One region of the Pseudomonas paraeruginosa genome, then DNA from elsewhere that is predicted to be linked to it. Evidence: predicted binding sites of a transcription regulator. Region 1 holds the regulator's gene; each other region holds the start of a gene.
What was found. The regulator sigma-54, encoded in region 1, starts transcription at its own class of promoters, with help from an activator protein. The targets are predictions, from matches to a motif close to ANTGGCATNNANNTTGCTNT.

Region 1 (4,207 bases):
TTGCCCGACCCCGAGCGGCCACTGACGATGATCAGGCGCATGTCATTGCCCGTTCTGTACGTCTACCACGATCTGATAAAGCGCTTCGGCACTGGGAGCGCTGCGCAGGCGCTCGCGTACGTCGGCACGGTCGAGCATGGCGGCGATCTGCCGGAGCAGTTCGAGGTGTTCTTCGGTCGCGGCCTCCGGTACCAGGAGGACGAAGACCAGGTCGACCGGCGCGCCGTCCAGCGCGTCGAAGTCCACCGGGGCATCCAGATGCAGCACGGCGCTGATCGGGCTCTGGCAGCCGGCCAGGCGGCAGTGTGGAATGGCGATGCCATTGCCGAAGCCAGTGGAGCCGAGCTTTTCCCGGGCCACCAGGTTTTCGAAGATGTCCTGGGCGTCGAATTCCGGCAGCTCCCTGGCTACCAGGTTGGCGATTTGTTCGAGGACGCGTTTCTTGCTGCCGCCCGGCACGTTCACGAGGGAACGGCCGGGGGTCAGGATTTGCTCAAGTCGGATCATAGGGGAGGGGAGATCAGCGGGCGCCTACGCCTTGCTGCCGTTCGAGGTACTTCTCTTTGTGTTTGATCAGTTGACGGTCGAGTTTGTCGATCAGCAGGTCGATGGCCGCGTACATGTCCTCATGTTCCGCATTGGCCACGATCTCGCCACCGGCGACGCGCAGGGTGGCTTCGATCTTCTGCTTCAGTTTCTCGACCTCCATGATCACCTGCACATTGGTGATCTTGTCGAAATGGCGCTCCAGACGGCTCAGTTTCTCGCCGACATAGTCGCGCAGGGCGTCGGTCACATCCAGTTGATGGCCACTGATGTTGACTTGCATACCGCGTTCTCCTTGTTGCCCGTGTGTAAGTGGCAGGTTAGCAACCTGCCTCCGGAACACCTTGGCGTGGATCAACGTCACACCAGTCGCTTGCGCTCGCTCGAAGGGGCTATGCCCAGGGATTCGCGGTACTTGGCGACGGTGCGGCGAGCCACTTGAATGCCCTGTGCCTCCAGTAAACCAGCGATCTTGCTGTCGCTCAATGGCTTTTTCGCATTTTCCGCGGCCACCAGTTTCTTGATGATCGCGCGGATCGCGGTGGACGAGCATTCCCCGCCTTCGGCGGTGCTGACGTGACTTGAAAAGAAATATTTCAGCTCGAAAATACCGCGCGGCGTATGCATGTACTTCTGCGTGGTGACCCGCGAAATGGTCGACTCGTGCATGCCCACCGCTTCGGCGATGTCGTGCAGGACCAGCGGCTTCATGGCTTCCTCGCCGTAGTCGAGAAAGCCACGCTGGTGTTCGACGATCTGCGTCGCCACCTTCATCAGGGTCTCGTTGCGGCTCTGCAGGCTCTTGATGAACCAGCGCGCTTCCTGCAACTGGTTGCGCATGAAGGTATTGTCGGCACTGCTGTCGGCACGGCGGACCATGCCGGCATAGGTGGCGTTGACACGCAGGCGTGGCATCGCCTCCTGGTTCAGTTCCACCAGCCAGCGCTCGTTGTCCTTGCGCACGATGACGTCCGGGACGATGTATTCGGCCTCGCTCGACTCGATCTGCGAGCCGGGCCGTGGATGCAGGCACTGGATCAACTCGATGACCAGGCGCAACTCGTCTTCCTTGAGCTTCATGCGCCGCATCAACTGGCCGTAGTCGCGGCCGCCGAGCAGGTCGAGGTAGTCGGAAACCAGGCGCAGGGCTTCGTCCAGCCAGGGCGTGGCGGGTGGCAGCTGGCGCAGTTGCAGCAACAGGCACTCGCGCAGGTTGCGGGCGCCGATGCCGGCGGGCTCCAACTGCTGGATGCGGCGCAGCACGACTTCGACTTCGTCGAGCTCGACGTCCAGCTCCGGATCGAGGGCGGCGAGGATCTCCTCGAGGGACTCCTCCAGATAGCCGTCATTGTTGATGCTGTCGATGATGGTCACCGCGATCATGCGGTCGGTGTCCGACATCGGCGCCAGGTTCACCTGCCAGAGCAGGTGGCTGTGCAGGCTCTCGCCGCTGCTGGTGCGCGCGGTGAAGTCCCATTCGTCGTCGTCGCTGCTGGGCAGGCTGCTGGCGCTGGTCTGGTAGATGTCCTCCCAGGCGGTATCCACCGGCAGTTCGCTGGGGATGCGCTCGCTCCACTGGTCGTCGTCGAGGCTTTCTACGCTGGGCGTGGTGCTTTCCTGGAGGGCGCTCTCCTGCGGCGCGCTGGTTGCCTGTTCGGCGCCATCGGCGAGCGGGTCGCTGCCGTCGAAATCGTCGCCGTCTTCCTGGCGTTCGAGCATGGGATTGGATTCCAGCGCTTCCTGGATTTCCTGCTGGAGGTCCAGGGTGGAGAGCTGGAGGAGGCGTATGGCCTGTTGCAGCTGAGGCGTCATCGTCAGCTGCTGGCCCATCTTGAGGACTAGCGATGGTTTCATGGCTGAGGGCTTAGTACCTTATTCGCTGGTACCGGATGGCACCATCCACTACTACGGGTGCCGAGGTGGCGGCACCGCCAGGAAGCAAATTATATGCCTGAATTTTCGTACTTTGCCTAGGGTTGCTCCGAATAAATCATCCGCCCGTGGCGACACCTCTACCCGTAAAAACCGGGGACGTGCGAAACCGCTCCGGCAGGGCCGGAGGGCACGGTAGGAGATTTCTTCAGAGGCGGAACTCGTGCCCCAGGTAGACTTCCTTGACCAGGTCGTTGGCGAGGATGCTCTCGGCATCGCCTTCCGCGATCAACTGCCCATCATTGACGATATACGCCGTTTCGCAGATGTCCAGGGTCTCGCGGACGTTGTGGTCGGTGATGAGGATGCCGATACCCTTTGCCTTCAGGTGATGGATGATCTGCTTGATGTCGCCGACCGATATCGGGTCCACGCCGGCGAAGGGTTCGTCGAGGAGGATGAACTTCGGCGCGCTGGCCAGGGCCCGGGCGATTTCCACCCGGCGTCGCTCGCCGCCGGACAGGCTCATGCCGAGGTTGTCGCGGATATGGTGGATGTGGAACTCCTGCAGCAAGCCTTCCAGGGCGTCCTTGCGTCCGTTGCGATCGAGGTCGCTGCGGGTCTCGAGGATCGCCATGATGTTGTCGGACACCGACAGCTTGCGGAAGATCGAGGCCTCCTGCGGCAGGTAGCCGATACCGGCGCGCGCCCGCCCGTGCATCGGCAGGTGGGTGACGTTCTGCTCGTCGATGCGGACCACGCCCTGGTCGGCCTGCACCAGGCCGACGATCATGTAGAAGCAGGTGGTCTTGCCGGCACCGTTCGGGCCGAGGAGGCCGACGATCTGCCCGCTATCGATGGACATGCTGACGTCGCGGACGACTTGCCGGCCTTTATAGCTTTTGGCCAGGTGCTGGGCTCTGAGCGTTGCCATTACTGGGCCTTTTTCTTCGGCTGGATGACCATGTCGATGCGCGGGCGCGGACTGGTCACCTGGGAACCGGTGGCGCGGCCGGCGTTGACGATCTGGCGCTGGGTGTCGTAGACGATCTTCTCGCCTTCGAAGGTGTTGCCTTCCTGGATCACCTTGGCCTGGTCGATCAGCACGACCCGGTTCTGCGTGACGAAGTACTGGATGGTCAGGCCGTAGGCCTTGGTCACGTCCTTGTCAGGCGCGGGCTTCTGCTCGTAGTAGGCGGGCCTGCCGACCGAGGTCACCACCTCGACGTCGCCGTTCTTGTCCCGTTTCAGGGTCACGGTGTTACCGGTCAGCCTGGTGCTGCCCTGGGTCACCACGACATCGCCGCGGTAGACCGCGACGCCTTGCTTGTCATCCAGTTCGGCGCTGTCGGCCTGGACGCGGATCGGTTGCTCGCGATCCGAGGGCAGGGCCCATGCCAGGGAACTGCCGAGGACGGCAGTCAGACCGAATACAAGGGGGAGGGTGTTAACGAACCTCATGCTGACCTCTTACGTTGGACAGCAGGTGCATCCGGCTGTCTTTCAGATACGCTTTCATTCCAACAGCCGTCGTCACTCCATTGGCCGCGTCGATTTTAACGGCTTGCTCGGTCTGTGCATAATTCTTGTCGGGGAATACGGTCAGCCGGGTGGTGGTGAGGATGCTTGGCTGGCCCTTGGCATCGGTGCGCGCGACGCGCACGTCGTCGATCAGTTCGACTTCCTTGCCTTTCGGCCCGACTTCGGCGCGGGCGCTCTGGATATGCCAGGGCTGCACGTTGCCGCGGAACAGCAGCAGATCGGGGGTGGTGACGAAGGTGATGTCGGT
Region 2 (4,207 bases), 940 kb from region 1:
CACCACGCTGATCAGGATCAGCGCCACGGCGAGGACGTAGAACCAGCTGGCGTTGGTGATGATCCACTGCTGGACGTGGTTGAACAGCGATTGCGCTTCTTCCTGGAGCAGGACGGTGAACAGCACCAGGGCCAGGATCAGGGCGGCGGAGGTAAAGAAAACCGGAGGGTTCAGGGTGCTCCGGGGTGCGGTGGGTGTCTCCATATACGCTAGCTCTCCTTGTGATCGGATTGCCCGCCGAAGGCGGAAGACGAAACAGCCTAACACATTCTGATAGCTAATCTGATTCGAGCGGATAGGATCGATAGTTTTGATGAATTGTCAGGGCCTCAACCTGACGCTGACGGCCGGTATTGCAGGGCTTCCGCGAGGTGCTGGCGCTCGATGTGCTGCCTTTCGTCCAGATCGGCCAGCGTCCGGGCTACCTTGAGTATGCGATGCAAGGCGCGCAAGGAAAGTTCCAGGCGCTCTCCGGCAGCCTCCAGCCAGCGACGGTCCGCTTCGGCGAGCGCACAGTTGCGGTGCATGCCCAGCAGGTCGAGGTGGGCGTTGGCACAGCCCTGGCGGGCCAGTTGCCGTTGCCGTGCGGCGCTGACCCGCTCGCTGACCTCGCGGGTGGTGGTTTCGCCGCGGCCCGGCTGCAGGCTGGTGCTTTCGCGGAGCACGCTGACGTGCAGGTCGATGCGCTCGAGCAGCGGTCCGGAGAGCTTGCCGCGATAGCGCTGGACCTGCTCCGGGGTGCAGCGGCAGCGGCCGCTGGGATCGCCGAGGTAGCCGCAGGGGCAGGGGTTCATCGCCGCCACCAGTTGGAAGCGCGCGGGAAAGCGCACCCGGCCGTTGGCTCGGGCGATGACGATCTCGCCGCTTTCCAGCGGCTCGCGCAGCACTTCCAGGACCTTGCGGTCGAACTCCGGCAGTTCGTCGAGGAACAGCACGCCCTGGTGCGCCAGGGTGATCTCGCCCGGCTGCGGGCGGCTGCCGCCGCCGACCAGCGCCGGTGCCGAGGCGGAGTGGTGTGGCTGGCGGAACGGCCGCTGCGGCCAGTGGCTGAGCGGGACGTGGCTGGCCACCGAATGGATCGCCGCGACCTCCAGCGCCTCGTCCTCGCCGAGCGTCGGCAGCAGGCCGGGCAGGCGGCTGGCCAGGAGCGTCTTGCCGGTGCCCGGCGGGCCGCTGAACAGGAGGTTGTGCGCGCCGGCGGCGGCAACCAGCAGGGCGCGCTTGGCCGTTGCCTGGCCCTGTACCTCGGCCAGGTCGGGATAGGGGCACGGTTCGCGGAGCAGCCCGCGCGCCTGGTAGGGCGACAGCGGCGACTGGCCGGAGAGGTGCCCGGCGATCTCCAGCAGGTGCTCGACCGCGTACACCGTCAGGCCGCTGGCCAGGCTGGCTTCTTCGGCATTTTCCTTCGGCACCACCAGAACTCGTCTTGCGTCGCGCGCCGCCATCGCGGCCGGCAATACGCCCCGTACCGGTCGGATCGCGCCGGACAGGGCCAGCTCGCCAAGGCACTCCAGGCCAGCGAGGGCGGCGCCGGGCAACTGGCCGCTGGCGGAGAGGATGCCGAGGGCGATGGCCAGGTCGAAGCGGCCGCCGTCCTTGGGCAGGTCGGCGGGGGCGAGGTTGAGGGTGATGCGCCGGGCGGGAAAGTCGAAGCCGGCGTTGAGCAGGGCGCTGCGCACGCGGTCCTTGCTCTCGCGTACCGCGGTCTCCGGCAGGCCGACCAGGGTCAGCGAGGGCAGGCCGTTGGCCAGGTGCGCCTCGACGCTGACGCAGGGTGCTTCGACGCCGACCTGGGCTCGGCTATGGACAATCGCCAGGGACATGGATCGCTCCTTGATCTCACGCCGCTCGCAGGAGGTTGGCGGATCAGTCGGCGGGCGGCGTCAGCTTGCTTTCGAGTTCCGCCACCTTGGCCTCCAGGGCTTCCAGGCGCGCGCGGGTGCGGGCGAGGACCAGCATCTGGCTGTCGAATTCCTCGCGGCTGACCAGGTCGAGCTTGCCGAAGGCGCTCTGCATCAGGGCGCGGAACTGCGACTCCAGCTCGGCCCTGGGCAACGGCGATTCGCCGGCGAACAGGCGGCTGGCTTGTTGGCTGAGGGCTTCGAAGACGGCTTTGGGCGGCAGCATGGCGAGGGTTCCGGTAACGAGTGGGCGGCAGTCTAGCACGATGTCGGAGTGGCTCGCGGAAGGGCGGTTGCACACTTTTTGCGCAACCGTCGGAGCGCCACTGCGCCGATTTGGTGCGCTGCCTGCGGGCCGGCAAGCCGCGTGACACCTGGGTTTACCGCTAAGGGCTTGAAAATCGGCGGATTTGCCGGAGCTGGCAAGCTTTCTGCTTTGGCCCGGATGAGGCGTGCACTGAAGCAGTACCGGTGCGGCAGATGAGGCGGTTGCGGGAGGCCGGCGGGTCGCGGCATCGAACGGCCGCAACAGGGCCAGGTCGGGGCGGAGGCCTCCGATCGTGCTTCCCAGAGGGACCGGCGCGTTACAAAGCCAGACACTGCGCTTAGACTGTCCTCGGGTTCGTTTTCCTGGGGCGAGTCCACCAAACACGGGAGAGAGTTTCATGAAGCTAGTCACTGCCATCATCAAGCCGTTCAAGTTGGACGACGTCCGCGAGTCGTTGTCCGAGATCGGTGTGCAGGGCATCACGGTGACCGAGGTCAAGGGTTTCGGCCGGCAGAAGGGCCACACCGAACTGTATCGCGGCGCCGAGTACGTGGTCGACTTCCTGCCCAAGGTGAAGATCGACGTGGCGATCGCCGACGACCAGCTGGACCGCGTCATCGAGGCGATCACCAAGGCGGCCAACACCGGCAAGATCGGTGACGGCAAGATCTTCGTGGTGAACCTGGAACAGGCCATCCGCATCCGTACCGGCGAAACCGATACCGACGCGATCTAAGCCCAACCGAACCCCCAAAAAGCCCCAGGAGAATACCAACATGACTCTGCGCAAGATCGCAGGGCTAGGAGCCCTATTGTCCCTCGCTTTGCCGGGCGTCGCCCTGGCCGCCGAGGAGCCCGTCCTGAACAGTGGCGACACCGCCTGGATGCTGATCTCCACTGCGCTCGTCCTGCTCATGACCATTCCCGGCCTGGCGCTGTTCTATGGCGGCATGGTGCGAGCGAAGAACGTGCTGTCGATCATGATGCAGTGCTTCGCCATCACCGGCCTGATCACCATCCTCTGGGTGGTCTACGGCTACAGCCTGGCGTTCGACACCGCCGGGATGGAAAAGGGCGTTCTCAATTTCAACTCCTTCGTCGGCGGGCTGGACAAGGCGTTCCTCAGCGGCCTGACCACCACCGGCCTGACTTCCGCCAGCGCGCTGTTCCCGGAAAGCGTGTTCATCACCTTCCAGCTGACCTTCGCGATCATCACCCCGGCGCTGATCGTCGGTGCCTTCGCCGAGCGCATGAAGTTCTCGGCGATGCTGATCTTCATGGCGGTCTGGTTCACCGTGGTCTACGCGCCGATCGCGCACATGGTCTGGAGCGGCGACGGCGCCCTGATGTGGGACTGGGGCGTGCTGGACTTCGCCGGCGGCACCGTGGTGCACATCAACGCCGGTATCGCCGGCCTGGTCGCCTGCCTGGTGCTGGGCAAGCGCAAGGGCTACCCGACCACTCCGATGGCGCCGCACAACCTCGGCTACACCCTGGTCGGCGCGGCCATGCTGTGGATCGGCTGGTTCGGCTTCAATGCCGGTTCCGCCGCTGCCGCCAACGGCACCGCCGGGATGGCCATGCTGGTGACCCAGATCGCCACCGCCGCGGCGGCGCTGGCCTGGATGTTCGCCGAGTGGATCACCCACGGTAAGCCGAGCGCCCTGGGCATCGCCTCCGGGGTGGTCGCCGGCCTGGTGGCCATCACTCCGGCCGCCGGCACCGCCGGCCCGATGGGCGCGCTGGTCATCGGCCTGGCCTCCGGGGTGATCTGCTTCTTCGCCGCCACCAGTCTCAAGCGCGCGCTGAAGTACGACGATTCGCTCGACGCCTTCGGCGTGCATGCGGTCGGCGGTATCGTCGGTGCGTTGCTCACCGGGATCTTCGCGGCGCCGTCGCTAGGCGGCTTCGGCAGCGTGGAAGACATCGGCGCGCAGTTCTTCGTGCAGTTCAAGGGAGTGGCCTTCACCGTGGTCTACACTGCGGTGGTGACCTTCGTCATCCTCAAGGTGCTGGACCTGGTCATGGGCCTGCGCGT
Region 3 (4,207 bases), 1.4 Mb from region 1:
GTCGAGCTGCTGAAGAACCCGCCGGCCGGCGAAGAAGAATTCCTCCTTGACCTGATCACCAACCGTGTACCGCCGGGCGTCGACGAAGCCGCCTACGTCAAGGCCGGTTTCCTTTCCGCCATCGTCAAAGGCGAAGCCACCTCCCCCCTTATCGACAAGCAACGTGCCGTCGAGCTGCTGGGCACCATGCAGGGCGGCTACAACATCGCCACCCTGGTCGAGGTGCTGGACGATGCCGAACTGGCCAGCATCGCCGCCGATCAGCTGAAGCACACCCTGCTGATGTTCGACGCCTTCCACGACGTCGCCGAACGCGCCAAGAAGGGCAATGCCGCGGCCAAGTCCGTGCTGCAGTCCTGGGCCGATGGCGAGTGGTTCAAGGCCAAGCCGGAAGTCCCGGAAAAGCTGACCCTCACCGTGTTCAAGGTCCCCGGCGAAACCAACACCGACGACCTCTCCCCCGCCCCCGACGCCTGGTCGCGCCCGGACATCCCGCTGCACGCCCTGGCCATGCTGAAGATGGCCCGCGACGGCATCGAGCCGGTCCAGCCGGGCTCGGTCGGTCCGCTGAAGCAGATCGAAGCGGTCAAGGCCAAGGGCTTCCCGGTCGCCTACGTCGGCGACGTGGTCGGCACCGGCTCCTCGCGCAAGTCCGCCACCAACTCGGTGCTGTGGTTCTTCGGCGACGACATTCCGTTCGTGCCGAACAAGCGTGCCGGCGGCTTCTGCTTCGGCACCAAGATCGCGCCGATCTTCTACAACACCATGGAAGATGCCGGCGCCCTGCCGATCGAGTTCGACTGCACCAACCTGGCCATGGGCGACGTCATCGACGTGTACCCCTATGAAGGCAAGGTCGTTCGCCACGACAGCGGCGAAGTGGTCACCACCTTCGAGCTGAAGACCCCGGTCCTGCTCGACGAAGTCCGCGCCGGCGGCCGTATTCCGCTGATCGTCGGCCGTGGCCTGACCGAGAAGGCCCGCGCCGAGCTGGGCCTGGGCGCCTCCGACCTGTTCCGCAAGCCGGAAGCCCCGGCCGACAGCGGCAAGGGCTTCACCCTGGCGCAGAAGATGGTCGGTCGCGCCTGCGGCCTGCCGGAAGGTCAGGGCGTGCGTCCGGGCACCTACTGCGAACCGAAGATGACCACCGTCGGCTCCCAGGACACCACCGGCCCGATGACCCGCGACGAGCTGAAAGACCTCGCCTGCCTCGGCTTCTCCGCCGACCTGGTGATGCAGTCCTTCTGCCACACCGCGGCCTATCCGAAGCCGATCGACGTCAAGACCCACCACACCCTGCCCGACTTCATCATGACCCGCGGCGGCGTGTCCCTGCGTCCGGGCGACGGCATCATCCACAGCTGGCTGAACCGCATGCTGCTGCCCGATACCGTCGGCACCGGCGGCGACTCGCACACCCGCTTCCCGATCGGCATCTCCTTCCCGGCCGGCTCCGGCCTGGTGGCCTTCGCCGCCGCCACCGGGGTGATGCCGCTGGACATGCCGGAGTCGGTGCTGGTGCGCTTCAAGGGCAAGCTGCAACCGGGCATCACCCTGCGTGACCTGGTCCATGCGATCCCCTACTACGCGATCCAGCAGGGCCTGCTGACCGTCGAGAAGAAAGGCAAGAAGAACATCTTCTCCGGCCGCATCCTCGAGATCGAAGGCCTCAACGACCTGACCGTGGAGCAGGCCTTCGAGCTGTCCGACGCCTCGGCCGAGCGTTCCGCCGCCGGCTGCACCATCAAGCTGCCGGAACAGGCGATCGCCGAGTACCTGAAGTCCAACATCACCCTGCTGCGCTGGATGATCGGCGAAGGCTACGGCGACCCGCGCACCCTGGAGCGTCGCGCCCAGGCGATGGAAGCCTGGCTGGCCAAGCCGGAGCTACTGGAAGCCGACAAGGATGCCGAGTACGCCGCGGTGATCGAGATCGACCTGGCCGACGTCAAGGAGCCCGTGCTCTGCGCGCCGAACGACCCGGACGACGCGCGCCTGCTGTCGAGCGTACAGGGCCGCAAGATCGACGAGGTGTTCATCGGCTCCTGCATGACCAACATCGGTCACTTCCGCGCCGCCGGCAAGCTGCTTGACAAGGTCAAGGGCGGTATCCCGACCCGTCTGTGGCTGGCCCCGCCGACCAAGATGGACGCCCACCAGCTGACCGAGGAAGGCTACTACGGCATCTACGGCAAGGCTGGCGCGCGCATGGAAATGCCGGGCTGCTCGCTGTGCATGGGCAACCAGGCTCGCGTCCAGACCGGCTCCACCGTGGTCTCCACCTCGACCCGCAACTTCCCGAACCGTCTGGGCGACGCCACCGATGTGTTCCTGGCCTCGGCCGAGCTGGCGGCGGTCTCCTCGATCCTCGGCAAGCTGCCGACCGTCGAGGAGTACATGGCCTACGCGAAGGACATCGACAGCATGGCTGCCGACGTCTACCGCTACCTGAGCTTCGACCAGATCGCCGAGTTCCGCGAAGCGGCCGCGAACGCCAAGATCCCGGTCGTCCAGGCCTGATCCCAGCGACGCGTCGAAGAAGCCCCGCCCCGTGCGGGGCTTTTTCTTGCCCGCGCGAAGGTCCGCCGCCTCCTGGCATAGCGCTTGCTGCTGCCCCGGCGATGGTGCGCGCCAGCGATGGCGCCTGCACGCCGGACAAGGGGCGAGCGTACCGCCCCGCCGTATACGAGGTGACGATGACAGACAGAGCGATACGCAACCAGGCCTGGGTCGGCGGCTCCGACGCACCGGAAAAGAGCGCCCTGGACATCGGCTTCATGGCGCTGACCGACTCGGCCTCGCTGATCGTCGCCGCCACCCAGGGCTTCGCCCAACCCTACGGCCTGACCCTCAACCTCAGGCGCCAGCCGTCCTGGGCCACCCTGCGCGACAAGCTGCTGAATGGCGAACTGGACGCCGCCCAGTGCCTCTACGGCCTGGTCTACGGCGTGCAGCTGGGTCTCGGCGGCAGCCCGCCGCGCGATATGGCGGTACTCATGGGTTTGTGCCAGAACGGCCAGGCGATCAATCTTTCCGAATCGCTGAAGCGCGCGGGCGTGACCAGTCCCGAGGCACTGCTCCGCCATCGGCGCCAGAATGGTGCATGCCTGACCCTGGCGCAGACCTTTCCCACCGGCACCCACGCCCTGTGGCTGAACTATTGGCTGGCGAGCATCGGCCTGGATCCGCTGCACGACGTGCACAGCGTGGTGGTTCCGCCGGCGCAGATGGTCAGCCACCTCCAGGCCGGGCGCATCGACGGTTTCTGCGCCGGCGGCCCCTGGGGCGCCCTGGCCGTGGAGCAGGGCCAGGGCTTCACCATCGCCACCAGCCAGGCGATCTGGCCGGACCACCCGGAAAAGGTCCTCGGCGCCACCCGCGCCTTCGTCGACACCCATCCGAACACTGCCCGCGCGCTGGTGATGGCGGTCCTCGACGCCAGCCGCTTCATCGAACGGAACGCCGAGAACCGCCTGGGCACCGCGCAGCTGATCAGTGGCCGCGACTATGTAGACGCGCCGCTCGGCGCGATCCAGCCGCGCTTCCTCGGCCGCTACCAGGATGGCCTCGGCAACGCCTGGCAGGATCCCCATCCGCTGCGTTTCTTCGGCGAGGGCGCGGTCAACCGGCCCTGGCTCTCCGACGGCCTGTGGTTCATGACCCAGTTCCGCCGCTGGGGCCTGCTGCGCGAGGACCCGGACTACCTGGCCATCGCTCGCGCGGTGCAGCAGACCGCGCTGTATCGCGACGCCGCCAGCGCCCTCGGCCTGAACATGGAGGGCGGCGACATGCGCAGTTCGACGCTGATGGACGGCCGCACCTGGGACGGCAGCGACCCCGCCGGCTACGCCCGCAGCTTCCCGATCCATGCCCTGGCCGACGCCGGCCAGGGCATCGTCCTCTGACCCTGGTGCGCCCGCCATGCTGCGTATCCTGCTGATCAACGATACCCCGAAGAAGGTCGGACGCCTCAGGACCGCCCTGCTCGAGAGCGGTTTCGAGGTGGTCGACGAATCGGGGCTGACCGTCGACCTTCCGGCCCGCGTCGAAACATTGCGTCCGGACGTGATCCTGATCGACACCGAGTCCCCGGGCCGCGACGTGATGGAACAGGTCTGCCTGCTAAGTCGCGACCAGCCGCGACCGATCGTGATGTTCACCGACGAACACGACCCGGGCGTGATGCGCCGCGCGATCCAGTCCGGGG

Region 2: glnK (P-II family nitrogen regulator) is a predicted target of sigma-54. The motif match lies at 2,320-2,339, and genes of this name have one in related genera.
Region 3: B7D75_RS16095 (CmpA/NrtA family ABC transporter substrate-binding protein) is a predicted target of sigma-54. The motif match lies at 2,592-2,611, and genes of this name have one in related genera.

Annotation. Positions count from the first base shown of each region.
Region 1 covers NZ_CP020560.1:4,838,211-4,842,417, reverse strand. The annotation lists gene rapZ (RNase adapter RapZ) at 1-41, opposite strand, end outside; gene ptsN (PTS IIA-like nitrogen regulatory protein PtsN) at 43-507, opposite strand; gene hpf (ribosome hibernation-promoting factor, HPF/YfiA family) at 521-829, opposite strand; gene B7D75_RS22955 (RNA polymerase factor sigma-54) at 907-2,400, opposite strand; gene lptB (LPS export ABC transporter ATP-binding protein) at 2,627-3,352, opposite strand; gene lptA (lipopolysaccharide transport periplasmic protein LptA) at 3,352-3,879, opposite strand; gene lptC (LPS export ABC transporter periplasmic protein LptC) at 3,866-4,207, opposite strand, start outside.
Region 2 covers NZ_CP020560.1:5,782,679-5,786,885, reverse strand. The annotation lists gene betT (choline BCCT transporter BetT) at 1-204, opposite strand, end outside; gene B7D75_RS27385 (YifB family Mg chelatase-like AAA ATPase) at 330-1,823, opposite strand; gene B7D75_RS27380 (accessory factor UbiK family protein) at 1,867-2,127, opposite strand; gene glnK (P-II family nitrogen regulator) at 2,567-2,905, shown strand; gene B7D75_RS27370 (ammonium transporter) at 2,946-4,207, shown strand, end outside.
Region 3 covers NZ_CP020560.1:3,409,844-3,414,050, forward strand. The annotation lists gene acnB (bifunctional aconitate hydratase 2/2-methylisocitrate dehydratase) at 1-2,520, shown strand, start outside; gene B7D75_RS16095 (CmpA/NrtA family ABC transporter substrate-binding protein) at 2,697-3,905, shown strand; gene B7D75_RS16100 (ANTAR domain-containing response regulator) at 3,922-4,207, shown strand, end outside.